2 regions of the Colwellia sp. BRX8-4 genome follow, and region 2 is predicted to be linked to the other one. Evidence: riboswitches for the same ligand, from Rfam matches in the RefSeq annotation. Region 2 holds a riboswitch; the other holds the start of a gene.

Region 1 (7,842 bases), on a different contig from region 2:
TATCGCTTGTCTGTTAAGGGTATTGAAAACACTAAGTGGCATGGCGAGCAAGAAGTCATGGTAAAAGCCGCCGCTGTGTATACGTTACCAATGAGTCTGTCGGTAGACCCCTATGAATTAAAAGGTTACATGACCGATATTTCATTTGTTATTGAGTTGGTTTCAGAGGAAGATGATGTTTCTCTTGAACATGAAAGCAGGTTTTTTAATAAACGCTAATGTCTGTATTTGATTTTACTACCCTATCACCCGACTTGATCTTAGATGGCCTAGAAAGTACTGGCCTTTTTGTTGACAGTGGCTTGCTGGCTTTAAATAGTTATGAAAACCGTGTTTATCAATTTCACGACGAAGATAAGAAAAAATACGTCACCAAGTTTTATCGACCACAACGCTGGACCGAAGCTGAACTTAGAGAAGAGCATAGCTTTTCTTTTGAGTTAGCAAAACATGAATTACCTTTAGTTGCGCCGTTAAAAATTGGTGGTGAATCGCTTTTTTCTCATCAAGGTTTTCATTTTGCTATCTACCCTTGTCGAGGCGGACGTATTTTCGAAGTAGACAATTTAGATCAGCTTGAATGGATGGGACGATTTTTAGGGCGTATTCATGCCGTCGCAGCGACAAAACCTTTTAAACATCGCCCGACCTATAACAAGCAAGAGATGCTTTTTCAGGCCACCGATATTATAAAAGACTCTGGTTTTGTGCCACATTACCTAAGCAAAGCTTTCTTTACTATTTTAGAACAAGTGGTTGATATTGCAGCGCAGCAATATCAACCCAGCCATGAAATACGTTTACACGGTGATTGTCATGCCGGTAATATTTTATGGACAGACAAAGGTCCACATTTTGTCGATTTAGATGATTGTCGCATGGGACCTGCTATTCAAGACCTATGGATGATGCTTTCAGGCGATCGCCAACAACGGTTATTACAACTTGATACTATGCTTTCGGGATACGAAGAATTTTATTCATTTGAACCCAAGCAACTTATTTTGATAGAATCATTACGTACCATGCGTGTTGTTAATTATATGGCTTGGTTATGTAAGCGTTGGCAAGACCCAGCGTTCCCGCATAACTTCCCATGGTTTAATACCGATAAGTATTGGGAACAGCAAATTTTAATGTTGAAAGAGCAAGTGTCTGCCCTTCAACAGCCACCATTAAGTTTATTACCTGCATAATTATTAATAGCGCAGGGCTATTGTTTGAGGAAAAACGTTAAATGAAAAAATTATTGAGTTTATTTGTGATGTTATTATTGCCATTAATGGCATCAGCAGCAAATTATCAAGAAGGTACGCATTACACGATCGTGAGCGAACAGGCGACCAAAAAGCCTGAAGTACGTGAATTCTTTTCATTTTACTGTCCACATTGTTTCAAGTTTTCACCTTTCATGACTAGCGTTAAAAAGCAGTTACCAGCAGGAGTTAAATTTGAATTCAATCACGTTGATTTTTTACGCGGCGCTTCTCAAGTTATGCAGGAAACGTTAAGTAAAGCGGTAGTTGTTGCCGAGCAAATGGACATGGAAAGTAAGCTAATGGGCGCACTTTTTAATTATATTCATGTGCAGCGCGCAGTCTTTACTTCTGAAAAAGATATTCGTAATGTTTTTGTTTTGAATGGCGCTGACGGCGAAAAGTTTGACAAATTAATGAAAAGCTTTGGTGTAAATAGCCAAGTAAAACAAATGAAGAAAAAGCAAACCTACTACGCAAAAAGTGGTGGTTTAACTGGTGTGCCAGCCGTTATTGTTAATGGCCGCTACAAAATTGAAAATGCAGGTTTAGACAAAAACAACTTTGAAGCTGATTATAATAACTTAGTGAAGTATTTGTTAACACTCAACTAAATGACCGTTAGCAACACAATAAAAAAGGAGCTAAATAGCTCCTTTTTTATTGTGTTTTTTTTCTTTTTTATACAATAAATAGCCAAAAATTAACGCAACAACCAGTAAAGATAAACTCAGTAATATTTGCTGTTCCTCACCAACTTTAATACCTGCGCCCAGTAATGAAAATATCAACATCTGTGGAATAAAGCCAACACAAGTGCCTGTAACATATGGGATAAACTTTACCTTAGCCATGCCTGCCAATATGTTGGTTAAAAAGTTTGAGCCCGCAGGTAACAAACGAATGACTAGGGCTTTGCTGAAGGTGTCCGTTGAGAAAAAAGCAGACAGCACCATTACTTTGTCGGGGTAAGCGTCAAGCACCCTTTGTCTAAAAAAGGTTTTTGCGATAAATAACGTTAGCATGCAACCGAGTGTTGCCGCTAAAGTGGCCAGCAGCGTCCCATAAACAATGCCAAAGATGTAACCACAAGAAAAAGCAGCGACTTGCCTGGGTAAACCGATACTGGTCAGTAATGCCAATAGGCTTAAAACCATTAACACCCCCAGATATCCTTGAGGAATAAACTGGTCAAGTAGTGGCTGTAGGTTGTTGTTTTTCAATACATCTAAAGAAAATAACACGCTAAAAAGAATGGCAATACTAATTAATGTGGTCATTAAAAAAAGTGTTTTAGTTTGTTTGCTCAGCATCTCTATCCATATTAAACAATCATATCTGATAAAATTTTCGCTTTAGCTAAACTAAACTCTTCATCGGTTAAAAAACCCTGTTGTTTTAAATCAACAAGCTTGTCTAGCGCACTTATTAATTCCGAGTCATGAACAACGATGTCGTGCAATACCGCTGCGGTTTGCTTACTAGGTAGCGGTTCTTCTATTACGGATGTATCAATGCTTTCAGGCTCGGCCTTTTTTTTCTTAAAACCTTTTTTTATCGCGCTCTTAACTATGGTTACTTTCAGCGGTCGTACCGTTGTTGCTTCTGGATTCAGCTGGCTGGCAATAAACCAACTCCAATCAATTAATGACTCTAAAATATCAAAATATTTAGCTTTGGTTAGACGCTGGTTACCTTTTCTAAAATATAAGCATACAACATATGTTTTAGCGTTTTTATCGGTTAAATAAAGCAGGACTTGTCGAGTTTCATCATCAATAAGCTTATGGCGATGCGCTTGATTAAATGACAAGCGCAGTTTGTTCTCGCATTGCTCATTGTAACCATGGTCAATATCTTCATTAATAATACTGACGTTGTTATCGTTTACCCAAATTTCACTTTTAACTATATCGGCAGTAGCCAATTGACTGTCTATTTCTGACTGATGGCGCTTGTAAAACGATACGGTTGTTTGGCTAGTATCGAGTTCAAAGCGTGCAAACATACCTCTTAATTTTGCTTTTTGATTAACCGTTTTTAGTCGTAATCGATAAAACACCACCGCAACCACCAATATAAACAGGGTAAGCAGTAGTTTGCCATAAGCGCTATTGTTGAGTGGCGCCGATTGTTCATCACTTTTATTATCCACCTGAATACGCTTACTATTGTCACTTTTTAACGGGATAGCCTTTACCGATAATAATTGTTTATTGGTTAAATCTAACAGTAAGGGTTCGCCGTTGTGATCAAAGAGTAATGACACTTTATTTTTTGGAGAAAGCTCATCACGACTAAAAGACAAAATAGGTAATGCAGCAGCGCCACTTTGAGCCTCACTATTTACCATCGTGGTATTCAATTGGGCAAGTTGCCAATTTTTTGTATCATTAATAAGATATAAGACACTACCTACAGACGCTTCTAAGTTTCGCCCATAATAAGGAAAAATATTTCCATCAGTTCCTTGAGTAGATTTCAGCGGAAAAACAAGGTTATTTTGGTAAGAGTCTCGCCAGTCAGCACATTTATCAGCAACAACAACTTGGTGACCGCCATCGTAGTCATGTTCTACGAGTAATGCGCCATAATGTTTTTTTGACCACGAAAAAGAACTAATGCTTTGAGCGCCTAAAATAAAGATCTCATTGTTAACGTCGTTTGTTTTCATAAAAGGGTTACTACTTGGCACCCTATAATTTCTTAAGCCAAATTTCTCAGGATTAATGCGCAACACAACACCAGAATACAAAGCGCCTTCGCTAGCGTTTGGTAAGCTAGTGTTACTGTCAGATAAAGCAACAAGCATTAAGCCATAATCATCGTGCCATACTTTATTATATGGATTAAAGGCAATTTTCTGTATTTGATGTGTGGCAGTTGGCACCGCAATTCTCAGCACTTCTCTGCGTTGCTGCACATCAATTTTAATTGCCGCTGTGTTGTCGTATTGCCACTGTGTTATCACAGCGTCAAATGGCAATGCAACGGGATCGGCTAACAGCGTTAATCGCGCAACATTATTATTTGATTTAGCGGGCTCAATATGTGCAGTAAAAAAGTTTTGGAAGCCAGTTTTATCTGCTAACGAAAAACTGGGGTGTAACGTTAGCGCGGTTAATTTAACTTGTTTATCGGTAGTATGATTATTTAGAGGTAAGCTTGCTAAAAAAGTGAGCTTGGCATTATTAAGTAAAGACAATTCGCCAGCAGCGTCTGCAATTAAGTATTGCTGCTTATTCTCACTATTAACAGGTAATGCAATAACGGTTGTTTTATTGGTTGAACTTAGGCTAGGCAGCTGCGCTAAAACTTCGAGTTGAACTTCTTCAGCAATCGTTGTTAAGGGCGTTAATAGGCAGTAAAAAGCCAGCAACACTGGAAGTGTTTGCGTAGTTATTTTTTTTATATAATGAAAAACGTCCATATTTTGCCAACAATCCTAATTTTATAAAATTATAGGTAATCCATTTTAATGTTTCAATAAAATGACTTGGTGTGAATCAATAAATTGTGATTTTTTACTATCATTGAGATAGCTTAATCTTCCGTCGACAACTAATTGGTCGCCTAGCTCGGCCTTATCTTTAATATAATGTGCTTGTTTTCCCCAGATATGTACCGAACGTTCGATAGAAATATTTTGGGTTTGCTGTGTTATAGGCGAATACACTAAATTATTAACGGTTAAGTTAAGCGCGACTAATTCTTTATTATTCTCGGTTAGTACTAAATTAATATCGCTGCTTATTTCACCACTCATATGCACTTGGTTTATTGATTGGGCGTAACCCTTTGCAAATGTTTGTGCATAAGTGGCGTGTAATATTTCACGGTTAGCTTTTTTACTATTAAGTAAATAGCCTTGCACTAAAATAACATCACCCTTTTGCGAGTGAATAAGTGAACGATCAACAATATCACCAATAACTTTAACCGTATGATAACTCGTCCATTCTTTAAACTGTTGGCTCGTTTTGTCAAACCATCTGCTATGGGTCGCTAATACTAACTCAGCTACAGCAAGGACCGGGTTTGCTTGATAACGAATATCAGGCTTAGCAACTAAATTTCCTAATAAGGTTACTGAACATAAATGATTTTGGCTTAGATGATTTGTCATGGCAATTTAATAAAAAAAACTATAGTGCTAATTTACTGAAAATCATCAGATTAAGCAAATACATGATATTAAATAACCATAATTTTTCTGTACTTTGATGATAAAATTGTTAGTATGCCGAACAAACCAAGGGGTGCAATAAAAAGCTGTTGTTAATAGGCTTTTGTATTGCTGAGAATTTTTACCCTTAATACCTGAAACGGATAATGCCGGCGTAGGAATGGTTAATATGTTGAATACTTATCGTAAACACTTTGTGTAGGTGCTTACTTACGGTGTATTTGCCTTATTGCTCTTTTTGCTTGCATGCCACAAAAAGAGCCCAGTATGAATTTTATAAAATCTCCTATTTCAATCGCGGTAACAACGACTTTATTGACTTTTGCTAGTGTCACACAAGCAAATGAGTCAAATGATATTGAGCGTATAACCGTCACTTCTAGTTTCAATAAGCAATCTTTAGCGCAAGCCCCTACCAGTATTGCAATCATCGACCAACAAAAAATAGCTGAGCAGGGCATTCAACATTTTGAAGAAGTTATTAATGGTGTCGCCAACTTAAATTTCTCTGGTGGAACATCTCGTCCGAAATATTTACAAATTAGAGGCGTCGGTGAACGTTCTGAATACCGCGGTGCGCCAAACTCATCAGTGGGCTTCATTGTCGACGATATCGATTTGTCAGGCTTGGGCATGGCAGCTTCTATGTACGATGTTCAACAAGTTGAAGTCTTAAGAGGTCCACAAGGTACACGTTTTGGTGCCAATGCGCTTGCGGGTTTAATTTACATAAAATCAAAAGACGCAACAGAATTACCCGAGCATGGTTTTAAAGTAACGTTAGGCAATGACGACTTAATTAATGTTGCCGGTTATAGCTCTGGTGCTGTCACCGAAGACTTAAATTACCGCATATCATTAGAGCAACATCAACAAAACGGTTATCGCGACAATCTTTATCTAAATAGAGATGATACTAATGGCATTGACGAGTTTTCTGGAAAGTTCAAATTGCAATATACGGCAACAGAAGATTTAAGTGTTTATTTTACTTATATATTTGCGGATAACGATAATAGTTTCGACCCATGGACATTAGATAACAACGGCTTTAATACGATCACGGACAACCCAGGTGTTGATAATCAAAAATCGCATGGCGGGGCACTAAAATTTAGCTTTGAAGGTTTGTCATTTGCAAAATTCGAAGCGATAAGCAGCTATACCAAGACAGAGCATCAGCACGCTTATGATGGTGATTGGGCAAACGCAGATTATTGGGCAAGTAAAAGTTGTGATGGTGCGCCATGTGAATACAGTTACCTTTGGGACAAACGCGCCGATAGAGATGTATGGTCACAAGAGTTTCGATTATCATCAAATGACGGCTCAAGAATTTTTGACAATACAACTGCTTGGCTAGTGGGTACTTACATTAGCAAAATGAATGAAGATAACGACCTTGACTCTTTTTATAATGGTTGGGAAGACGAAATACTCGACTCTACATACTCAGCTAATAATTATGCAATTTTTACCCAGTTAGACAGTGTTCTTAGCTATGGCCATGAATTATCAGTAGGTTTGCGCGTTGAAAAACGTTCAACCGATTATAGCGATAGTGCTGGCGATGAGTTTGACCCGTCTGAAACCATGTGGGGCGGACACATCGCCTTGAGTAAGATCATTAACAATGAGCATTCTGCCTATGTTCGTGTCGCGCGTGGTTACAAAGCGGGTGGTTTTAATATGGATTTACCCGAGCAATTAATCCAATTTAAAGAATTTGATACCGAAGTCTTAGTCAATTATGAATTAGGTCTGCAATCGAATATGCTAAATAATACCTTAGTCAGTCGACTAGCCTTATTCTATATGGACAGACAAGATCAACAAGTTAATGCTTCTCAACAGAACCCTGATAAGCCACAGCAATTTACCATTTACACGGCAAATGCCACCAGTTCAAGCAGTTACGGTTTGGAACTTGAGTTAACATACCAAGTTAATAATAATTTAACGATCGACTCGACAGTGGGCTACCTAAACGCAACATATGATGTTTATGGCTATTCTGACAAGTACGGTACAAACATTGACATTTCAGGACGCGATTTAGCACACGCACCAAGCTATACCTTTAGCCTTGGCTCTACGTATCGAAGCGATAATGGCGTTGTTTTCAATGTGAACTGGTCAGGAAAAGATGAATTTTTCTTCTCTGATAGCCATGACGAAAAAGCGTCAAGTTCAAACTTATTGAATGCGAAAGTTGCTTATGAACTCGCTGATTGGTCTATTTCACTTTGGGCTAGAAATATTACCGATGAAAAAATCGCAACACGCGGCTTCTTCTTCGGTAACGAACCTGATTTAGATTGGGTAGCCAAAAAATATCAACGCTTTGGCGCACCAAGACAAATTGGTGTAACGTTTGATTATAACTTCTAAGGTTAAGCA
Region 2 (7,842 bases):
AAGCAAAAAACCCACAATAATAGTGCTATAAGTCCAAGTAAATAAAGTTTTGAAGAGATAAAAAAATGTTTATTCATCGTTAAATATTGCCACTGATGTTATTAATTGCCAAGTGCCGGACTATAATTTATTAAAGATTATTGAACAAAAAATATCTTGGTGTTAAGCTCTGCGCGAAATCTTCACCTTAATTTAACCTAAAGTTAACCCAAATAAAATAAAGGATTTATTATGTTTAAGAAAACCGCTATTGCACTCACTTTTTTCAGTCTTTCCCTAACAGCCGTAGCTGCTGATTGGCAAGTGGGCGGTGGATTCGGTCAGTTATCTGATAGCTCTGATGGCGACGATATTTCTTTGAACTTTATCTATGGCTCAGTGGCATATAAAATTGAAAATTCAGCGAAAAATTTTTACTTGATGCCTGAACTTCGTCTCGGTTCTGGTGTTGGTGACGACTCACTTTACGGTGCTAAAATTGAAGTAGAAAGCTTACTCGCTTTGTCTTTGCGTGGTCAATATGACTTCAACAATCGCGCATATGTTTATGTAATGCCGTCTTATGCAAACTTAGACCTCAAAGCAAGCTACCGTGGCGAATCAGCGTCTGATGATTCATGGGAATTTGGCATCGGCGCTGGTGTTGGTTATAGCCTCAATAAAAAAGTGAGCGTTGAAGCCTCTTATGAAACGTATGACGGTACTAAATTACTTTCTGTTGGTTTTAAATACGCTTTTTAAGCGCAATATTTAACTGAACGTTGACGTGTAAGGAGAGCAATAAGCTCTCCTTTTTAATTTTATATCGTTAATTTTTAAAACTTTAATTTTTAAAACTAATGACCTAAAACACTGAGCGTCGAAATATAAAAGTTAGCATCAACGGCTATATTTGGGTTTTCCTGCTCAAGTTCAACAGTAGTCCAAGTTGCTGTTGGTGCTAGCCACTGTGTTTTACCGGCAATAGTGACGCGTAACGGCATATCAAACCCCTTAACCACGTTACCCCAACGAATTTTCATCACTTTATCTTTGATAAAATATTCGAAAGTGGGAATACGTATATCACGTAAATATTGATCAAAGACCTTACTTAAGTCGATACCTGATTGTGTGCTAATGTAGTTTTCAATATCTTGGGTAGTCACTGTTTGATGATAAAAAACCTTACCTAATCCACGGAGTATTTCTCGCCATTTTTCATCATTATTAATCACTTGGCGAATGGTATGCAGCATATTGCCACCTTTATCGTACATATCACCAGAACCACCGCGATTAGCATTATATTCGCCAATAATAGGGGATTGATTACCAATATTCATCCGTTGACCACGAACGTATTCAAAGGCTTGCTCTTTAGTGAAATGATACTCTAAAAATAGACTTTCTGAGTAGTTAGTAAAGCTCTCATGGATCCACATATCAGCAACATCTTTATTGGTGATGTTATTGGCAAACCACTCGTGACCTGATTCATGAACAATAATAAAATCAAATAATAATCCTGGGCCAGTACTACTTCTATCACGCCCTAAATAACCATTTTGATAACCATTACCATAAGTCACCGAACTTTGATGCTCCATCCCTAAATATGGTGCTTCCACCAGTTTATAACTGTCTTCATAAAACGGATAAGGACCAAACCAATGCTCGAACGCTTCAATGGTTCGTTTCGCTTCTTTAAACTGTTTTCTTGCTTTCGCTAAGTTTTCCCGTAAAACATAGTAGTCCATATCAAGCTGACCTTTTTCACCTTGATACTTTTCACCAAAATGAACATAGTCACCAATGTTAATATTGACCCCATAATTATTAATAGGATTCACAACTTGCCAATGATAAATTTTTGTTTTATCAATTTTATTGTGTTCAACTTTAATTAATCGACCATTAGACACATCCATTAAATGTTCTGGCACTTCAACGCTGATTAACACGCCATTGTTGGGTTCGTCGGCAGGATGATCTTTATTTGGCCACCAAATACTAGAGCCAATGCCTTGATTTGAAGTGGCAATAAAGTCGAGGCCATTACTGTCTTTCTTCCAAGTAATACCGCCATCCCATGGGGCGTTTTTTGCGGTAACGGGCTGTCCAGAGAAGTACATAGTTATCTTCTGCTCCGAGCCTATTTCTTGCTTACTGGCTGGGGTAATAAAATAAGAATAGCCATCTTGCTCTACTTCAAGCGCTTTACCATTTTGGTGTACTTTCTCAAGCTTCATTGGCGCCTGTAGTTCTATTTGTAAACGTTCACCTTTAGCTAACACCTTATAAGTCATGGTGTTTTTACCTGAAAAAAGCTTAGTTTCAGGGTCAACTTTTACATTAAGATGATAATGAATTAAATCCCACCACTTTCTTTCTGGTGTAATAGTACCCCGTAATTTTTCTTGGTGCGTTACTTTGCCACTTTCTTGTTGCCAATTACTCGCGCTAACATGCCCAGCAAAAACCATAGCGCAAACTAAGCCAGCAAGTGAAGTCGTTATCCGTTTTTTTATCATTGTTATTGTCCTAACACTCTCTCGTATACAATATACTAGCATTGTGTAATATAAATTGTGAACCCTAAAAAGGGTAAGATCTGTCAACGACTCACATCGTTATCTAAAAATTAATTATAACCAAATACAACATTATGATTGCGTATTTTGAAACTAATACGATAGAATCACCACAATTACTTGTCGGAGTGCTGAGATTATTTCTAAAGAAATATTCAAAGCTGAGATCGCGAAAGCGGGATCCGTAGAACCTGATCAGATTAATATCTGCGTAAGGGAACAAGGTAAAATAAAAGAGTTAAAGGATTAATTCGTCACTTTTTTATTTTTTCCTCACTCTACACTTCGTCTTTTTTATTCGTGCATTTATAACGAAATGCATATTATTAAAAGGCAAAAAAATGACCAAACCAGCTAACAAACTCACTCGCAGAGAACGTCGCGAACAAGCTGAAACATTCTTAAAAAACGTTTCTGATCAATCATTCCCAAATTCTAAAAAAGTTTATGTGCAAGGTAAAATTCACGATATCAAGGTAGGTATGCGCGAAATCACCTTGTCTGATACTTTATTAGCGGGTAATAAAGATAAGCCAACCTACGAAAAAAATGAACCTCTTTGCGTCTACGATACCTCAGGTTTTTATACCGATGAAAGTGTCGAGATAGACGTACACAAAGGTATTCCTCGCCTGCGTGAAAGTTGGATTGATAGTCGTGGTGATGTTGAGCTCTTAACATCAAATAGCTCTACTTATGCTCAACAACGTTTAGCTGACGATGGTGTTGACGCGATACGCTTTGAACACTTACCTAAAATGCGTGTCGCTAAAAAAGGTCAAAACGTTACCCAAATGCACTATGCTCGCCAAGGGATCATTACCCCTGAAATGGAATATATTGCCATTCGTGAAAATTTAAAACGTGAAGAGGTCAAAGATAAAACCTTACTACTACAACATAAAGGTCAGTCATTTGGCGCCAGTATTCCAGCGCAAATTACCGCAGAGTTTGTCCGTGATGAAGTCGCGCGTGGCCGAGCAATTATTCCGGTAAACATTAACCACCCAGAATGTGAGCCGATGATTATTGGTCGTAACTTTTTAATTAAAGTAAATGCCAATATTGGTAATTCGGCGGTGACCTCTTCCATTGAAGAAGAAGTAGAAAAACTGGTTTGGTCGACCAAGTGGGGCGCAGACACGGTAATGGATTTATCAACGGGTCGTAATATTCATGAAACCCGCGAATGGATCATGCGCAACTCGCCAGTGCCCATTGGTACGGTGCCTATCTATCAAGCGCTAGAAAAAGTAAATGGCGTGGCAGAAGACTTAACCTGGGAAATTTTCCGCGATACCCTTATCGAACAAGCCGAGCAAGGTGTTGATTATTTTACCATTCATGCCGGTGTATTATTACGCTATGTTCCAATGACCGCTAAGCGTGTCACCGGTATTGTCTCACGTGGTGGTTCAATTATGGCGAAGTGGTGCTTAGCGCATCATAAAGAAAATTTTTTATACACCCACTTTGAAGATATTTGTGAAATATTAAAGCAATACGATGTCTCGTTTTCACTCGGCGACGGTTTACGCCCGGGCTCGGTTGCTGATGCCAACGATGAAGCACAATTTGCCGAATTACATACCTTAGGCGAATTAACTAAAATTGCTTGGCAGCATGATGTACAAACGATTATTGAAGGCCCCGGGCATGTGCCACTGCATATGATCAAAGCAAATATGGACGAGCAACTTAAACATTGTGGTGAAGCACCTTTTTATACGTTAGGTCCGTTAACGACTGATATTGCACCGGGTTATGACCATATTACTTCGGGTATTGGCGCCGCTAATATTGGTTGGTACGGTTGTGCCATGCTTTGTTATGTCACTCCTAAAGAACATTTAGGCTTACCCAATAAAGAAGATGTTAAAGAAGGTTTAATGACTTATAAAATTGCAGCCCATGCCGGCGATTTAGCAAAAGGTCATCCGGGGGCGCAAATTCGCGATAATGCCATGAGCAAAGCGCGCTTTGAATTTCGTTGGTACGATCAATTTAATATCGGTTTAGACCCTGAAAGAGCCAAGACTTATCACGATGAAACCTTGCCACAAGAATCAGGTAAAGTTGCCCACTTCTGCTCTATGTGTGGGCCAAAATTCTGTTCGATGAAAATATCTCAGGAAGTACGTGATTATGCCGCGGGTCTTGAAGCCAGCAATAAAATAGAAATACAGTTACTTGACGAAGTCATTGTTTTAGATGCAACGCCAACCGATATTGCACAAGGCATGGCTGAAAAGTCGGCGGAATTTAAAGCGACCGGTAGTGAAATTTACCATCAGGTGAAATAGTCAGCCGATGACTATTTCTCAACAGTTCCCTAAACCTACTCAAATCTGTGCCAATATCGTTGTTATTGGCGCAGGGTTAGTGGGTCGTTTAATGGCATTGTCTTTGGTTAATCAAGGTCATCAAGTGACCTTGATTGATAAAGATAATAAACAGGGCCACCAAAGTGCCGCTTATGCTGCTGCCGGTTTATTAACGCCGCTAGGTGAAGCTATGCATAGCGATCGTAATATTGTTGAAATGGGCTTTGAGTCATTAGCGCTTTGGCCTGAGATTCTTGCTAAATTAGACAGTTACACTTATTTTCAACAAGCAGGCACCTTAATGGTTAGCCATGAACAAGACCAAGGCGATTATCAGCGTTTCATGGCTTATATCAAAAATCATTATCCGCAACATCAGCTACAGCAACTGAATCGCCAACAAATACTTGCCCTTGAGCCCGAATTAGCTCATCGCTTTAATCATGGGTTGTTTTTACCTGAAGAAGGGCAAATAGGTAATCGTAAATTACTAAAAGCCCTGCAAAAGCAGCTAGAAAAAAGTAGCGTTACTTGGTTAGAAAGTTCACCTGTCGTTAACATTGAACAGCAAAAATCGAGCTGTTTAGTCACTTACCATGGGGATAGCCCACTAGGCAACAAAGGCAATAAGCAAACTAACACGTCAAAGCATATTATTGCTGCTGATTTAGCAATTGACTGTCGCGGTGCAGGCGCACGCAACAGTGCAGGCGAAAACACCGCAGCCCCCTTAAAAGATTTACGAGGAGTACGAGGTGAGATATTTCAGTTATTTGCCCCTGAAGTCAATATTACCCGGCCTATTCGTTTAATGCACCCTCGCTATCAATTATATATAGCCCCTAAAACTAACGGCTTTTATGTCGTGGGAGCAACTGAAATCGAAAGTGAAGACTGCGCGCCAATGACGGTACGTTCTTCAATGGAATTACTCAGCGCGGCTTATAGTGTCCATGCTGGATTTGCTGAAGCCAATATTCATCAACATATTAGCCAGTTAAGACCTGCTTTTAGTGATAACCAAGCTAAAATATCACTGCAAAATCGGCTTATCCAGGTCAATGGACTGTTTCGCCACGGCTACCTTATTGCGCCGGTTGTGTTAAAGCAGTTAGAGTTTACCGTTGCGCATTTTTTCGAGTGTCGCTCATTAACAGAATCTCCTTATCATAAGTGGTTAGCCATCAATGAATACTAAAGCAGCTATAACAACCTATTTTATCAATGGACAAGTAATCACCATTGCCAGTATAACCCCCAATATATCAATGGCATTACTGCATTATTTAACGCCAGAGCAGCAAAAACAAAGTTTTGCCGTAGCCCTTAATGGTGACTTTATTGGTAAAGCTGACTATCAAAAAACCACAATTAATCAAGAGGATAGTATAGATGTACTGTTTCCTATTCAGGGAGGTTAATGATGACATTTTCAACCGAACTAATGATATACGGACAAGCGGTTAATAGTCGTTTATTAATTGGTAGCGCACTTTATCCTTCGCCACAGATCATGAAAAAAGCGATATTAGCCAGTGGCTCAAAAATTGTCACCTTGTCGTTAAAACGCCAAAACCCTGCGCAACAGTCAGGCGCAAAAATTTGGCAGTATATTCAAGAGGTTGTTAAAGAGACTCAGGGATTTTTATTACCCAATACGGCGGGCTGTAAAACAGCTAAAGAAGCGGTAACCCTAGCAAAAATGAGCCGCGAAATTTTTAAAACGGATTGGATAAAATTGGAAGTTATCGGTGATGACTATAATTTACAACCAGACCCTATCGAGCTATTAAAGGCCTGTGAACAGTTGTTAAATGAGGGTTTTAAAGTGCTACCTTATTGCACCGACGATCTCGTGGTGTGTCAGCGTTTATATGACTTAGGTTGTCAGGTGATCATGCCTTGGGCATCGCCAATAGGCACAGGTAAGGGTCTAATGAACCCTTATAATTTAGCAACAATTCGTTCGCGGCTTCCAGATGCAACTCTCATTTTAGATGCGGGTATTGGCAAACCCTCAGATGCTTGTCTAGCTATGGAAATGGGTTACGACGCCGTATTATTAAATTCAGCAATTGCCTTGGCAGATAGTCCGGTGCTGATGGCAAAAGCCTTCGCACAAGCCATTGTCGCTGGCGAGCAAGGATACATGGCGGGTGTAATGCAGCAACGACAAACCGCTCACCCGTCAACGCCAACCCTAGATACACCCTTTTGGCATCAATAAGGTAATCAGGCAATCAGGCAATAAGGCAATAAGGCAATAAGGGTAAAACTATGACAGAAAGTGTTAAAGAGAAACCGACTATCTGGACGATCAACGCCAACCCTAGATACACCTTTTTGGCATCAATAAGGCAACAAGGATAAAGCTATGACAGAAAGTGTTAAAGAAAAACCGATTGTATGGACGATTTCTGGCAGCGATTGCTCTGGTGGTGCGGGCATTGCCGCCGATATAAAAACAGGTCATGCCTTGGGTGTTGAAGTTTGTCATTTGATAACCGCGAATACCGTACAAAACGCTAACCGCCTTGTCTCGATAAATCCGGTCGCTAGCGAGACATTACAACAACAAGCCAAGGTATTAATTGATGATAAACCACCCAGCGTCATTAAGATTGGCTTAATAGCCAATCTTGAACAAGTCACATGGTTAACCGAATTATTAGCGGGCTTTAAAGCTAACTACCCAAAAATAAATGTCGTTTTTGACCCCGTTGGCCAAGCGAGCGTCGGTGGTAGTTTTTCGACACTACAGCGAGAAGATTTAACCCTATTGTTCAGCTATATTGATGTTATTACCCCCAACCTGATGGAAGCGCAACAATTATCAAAATTATTGATACTTAACCCCGTTGAGCTGGCAATAAAAATTGCCGAATTAGGCGTCGCCAGCGTCATCGTAAAAGGTGGGCACAGTGCCGTGTTAGACAATGACGGTT

What was found. Region 2 has a riboswitch for thiamine pyrophosphate ahead of thiC (phosphomethylpyrimidine synthase ThiC). Riboswitches for the same ligand answer to the same signal wherever they lie in the genome.
Region 1: it holds a riboswitch for thiamine pyrophosphate, as region 2 does, so the genes downstream of both, H4J56_RS11250 (TonB-dependent receptor) here and thiC (phosphomethylpyrimidine synthase ThiC) in region 2, are expected to answer to the same signal.

Annotation. Positions count from the first base shown of each region.
Region 1 covers NZ_JACGVS010000011.1:130,332-138,173, forward strand. Annotated here, with positions in the region: gene ccoG (cytochrome c oxidase accessory protein CcoG) at 1-219, shown strand, start outside; gene H4J56_RS11225 (serine/threonine protein kinase) at 219-1,196, shown strand; gene H4J56_RS11230 (thiol:disulfide interchange protein DsbA/DsbL) at 1,238-1,870, shown strand; gene H4J56_RS11235 (TVP38/TMEM64 family protein) at 1,901-2,569, opposite strand; gene H4J56_RS11240 (SHOCT domain-containing protein) at 2,581-4,686, opposite strand; gene H4J56_RS11245 (single-stranded DNA-binding protein) at 4,732-5,382, opposite strand; TPP riboswitch at 5,502-5,620, shown strand; gene H4J56_RS11250 (TonB-dependent receptor) at 5,710-7,833, shown strand.
Region 2 covers NZ_JACGVS010000001.1:183,408-191,249, forward strand. Annotated here, with positions in the region: gene H4J56_RS00800 (tetratricopeptide repeat protein) at 1-77, opposite strand, end outside; gene H4J56_RS00805 (outer membrane beta-barrel protein) at 232-741, shown strand; gene H4J56_RS00810 (M1 family metallopeptidase) at 837-2,513, opposite strand; TPP riboswitch at 2,688-2,809, shown strand; gene thiC (phosphomethylpyrimidine synthase ThiC) at 2,915-4,876, shown strand; gene H4J56_RS00820 (FAD-dependent oxidoreductase) at 4,884-6,095, shown strand; gene thiS (sulfur carrier protein ThiS) at 6,085-6,318, shown strand; gene H4J56_RS00830 (thiazole synthase) at 6,321-7,124, shown strand; gene thiE (thiamine phosphate synthase) at 7,272-7,842, shown strand, end outside.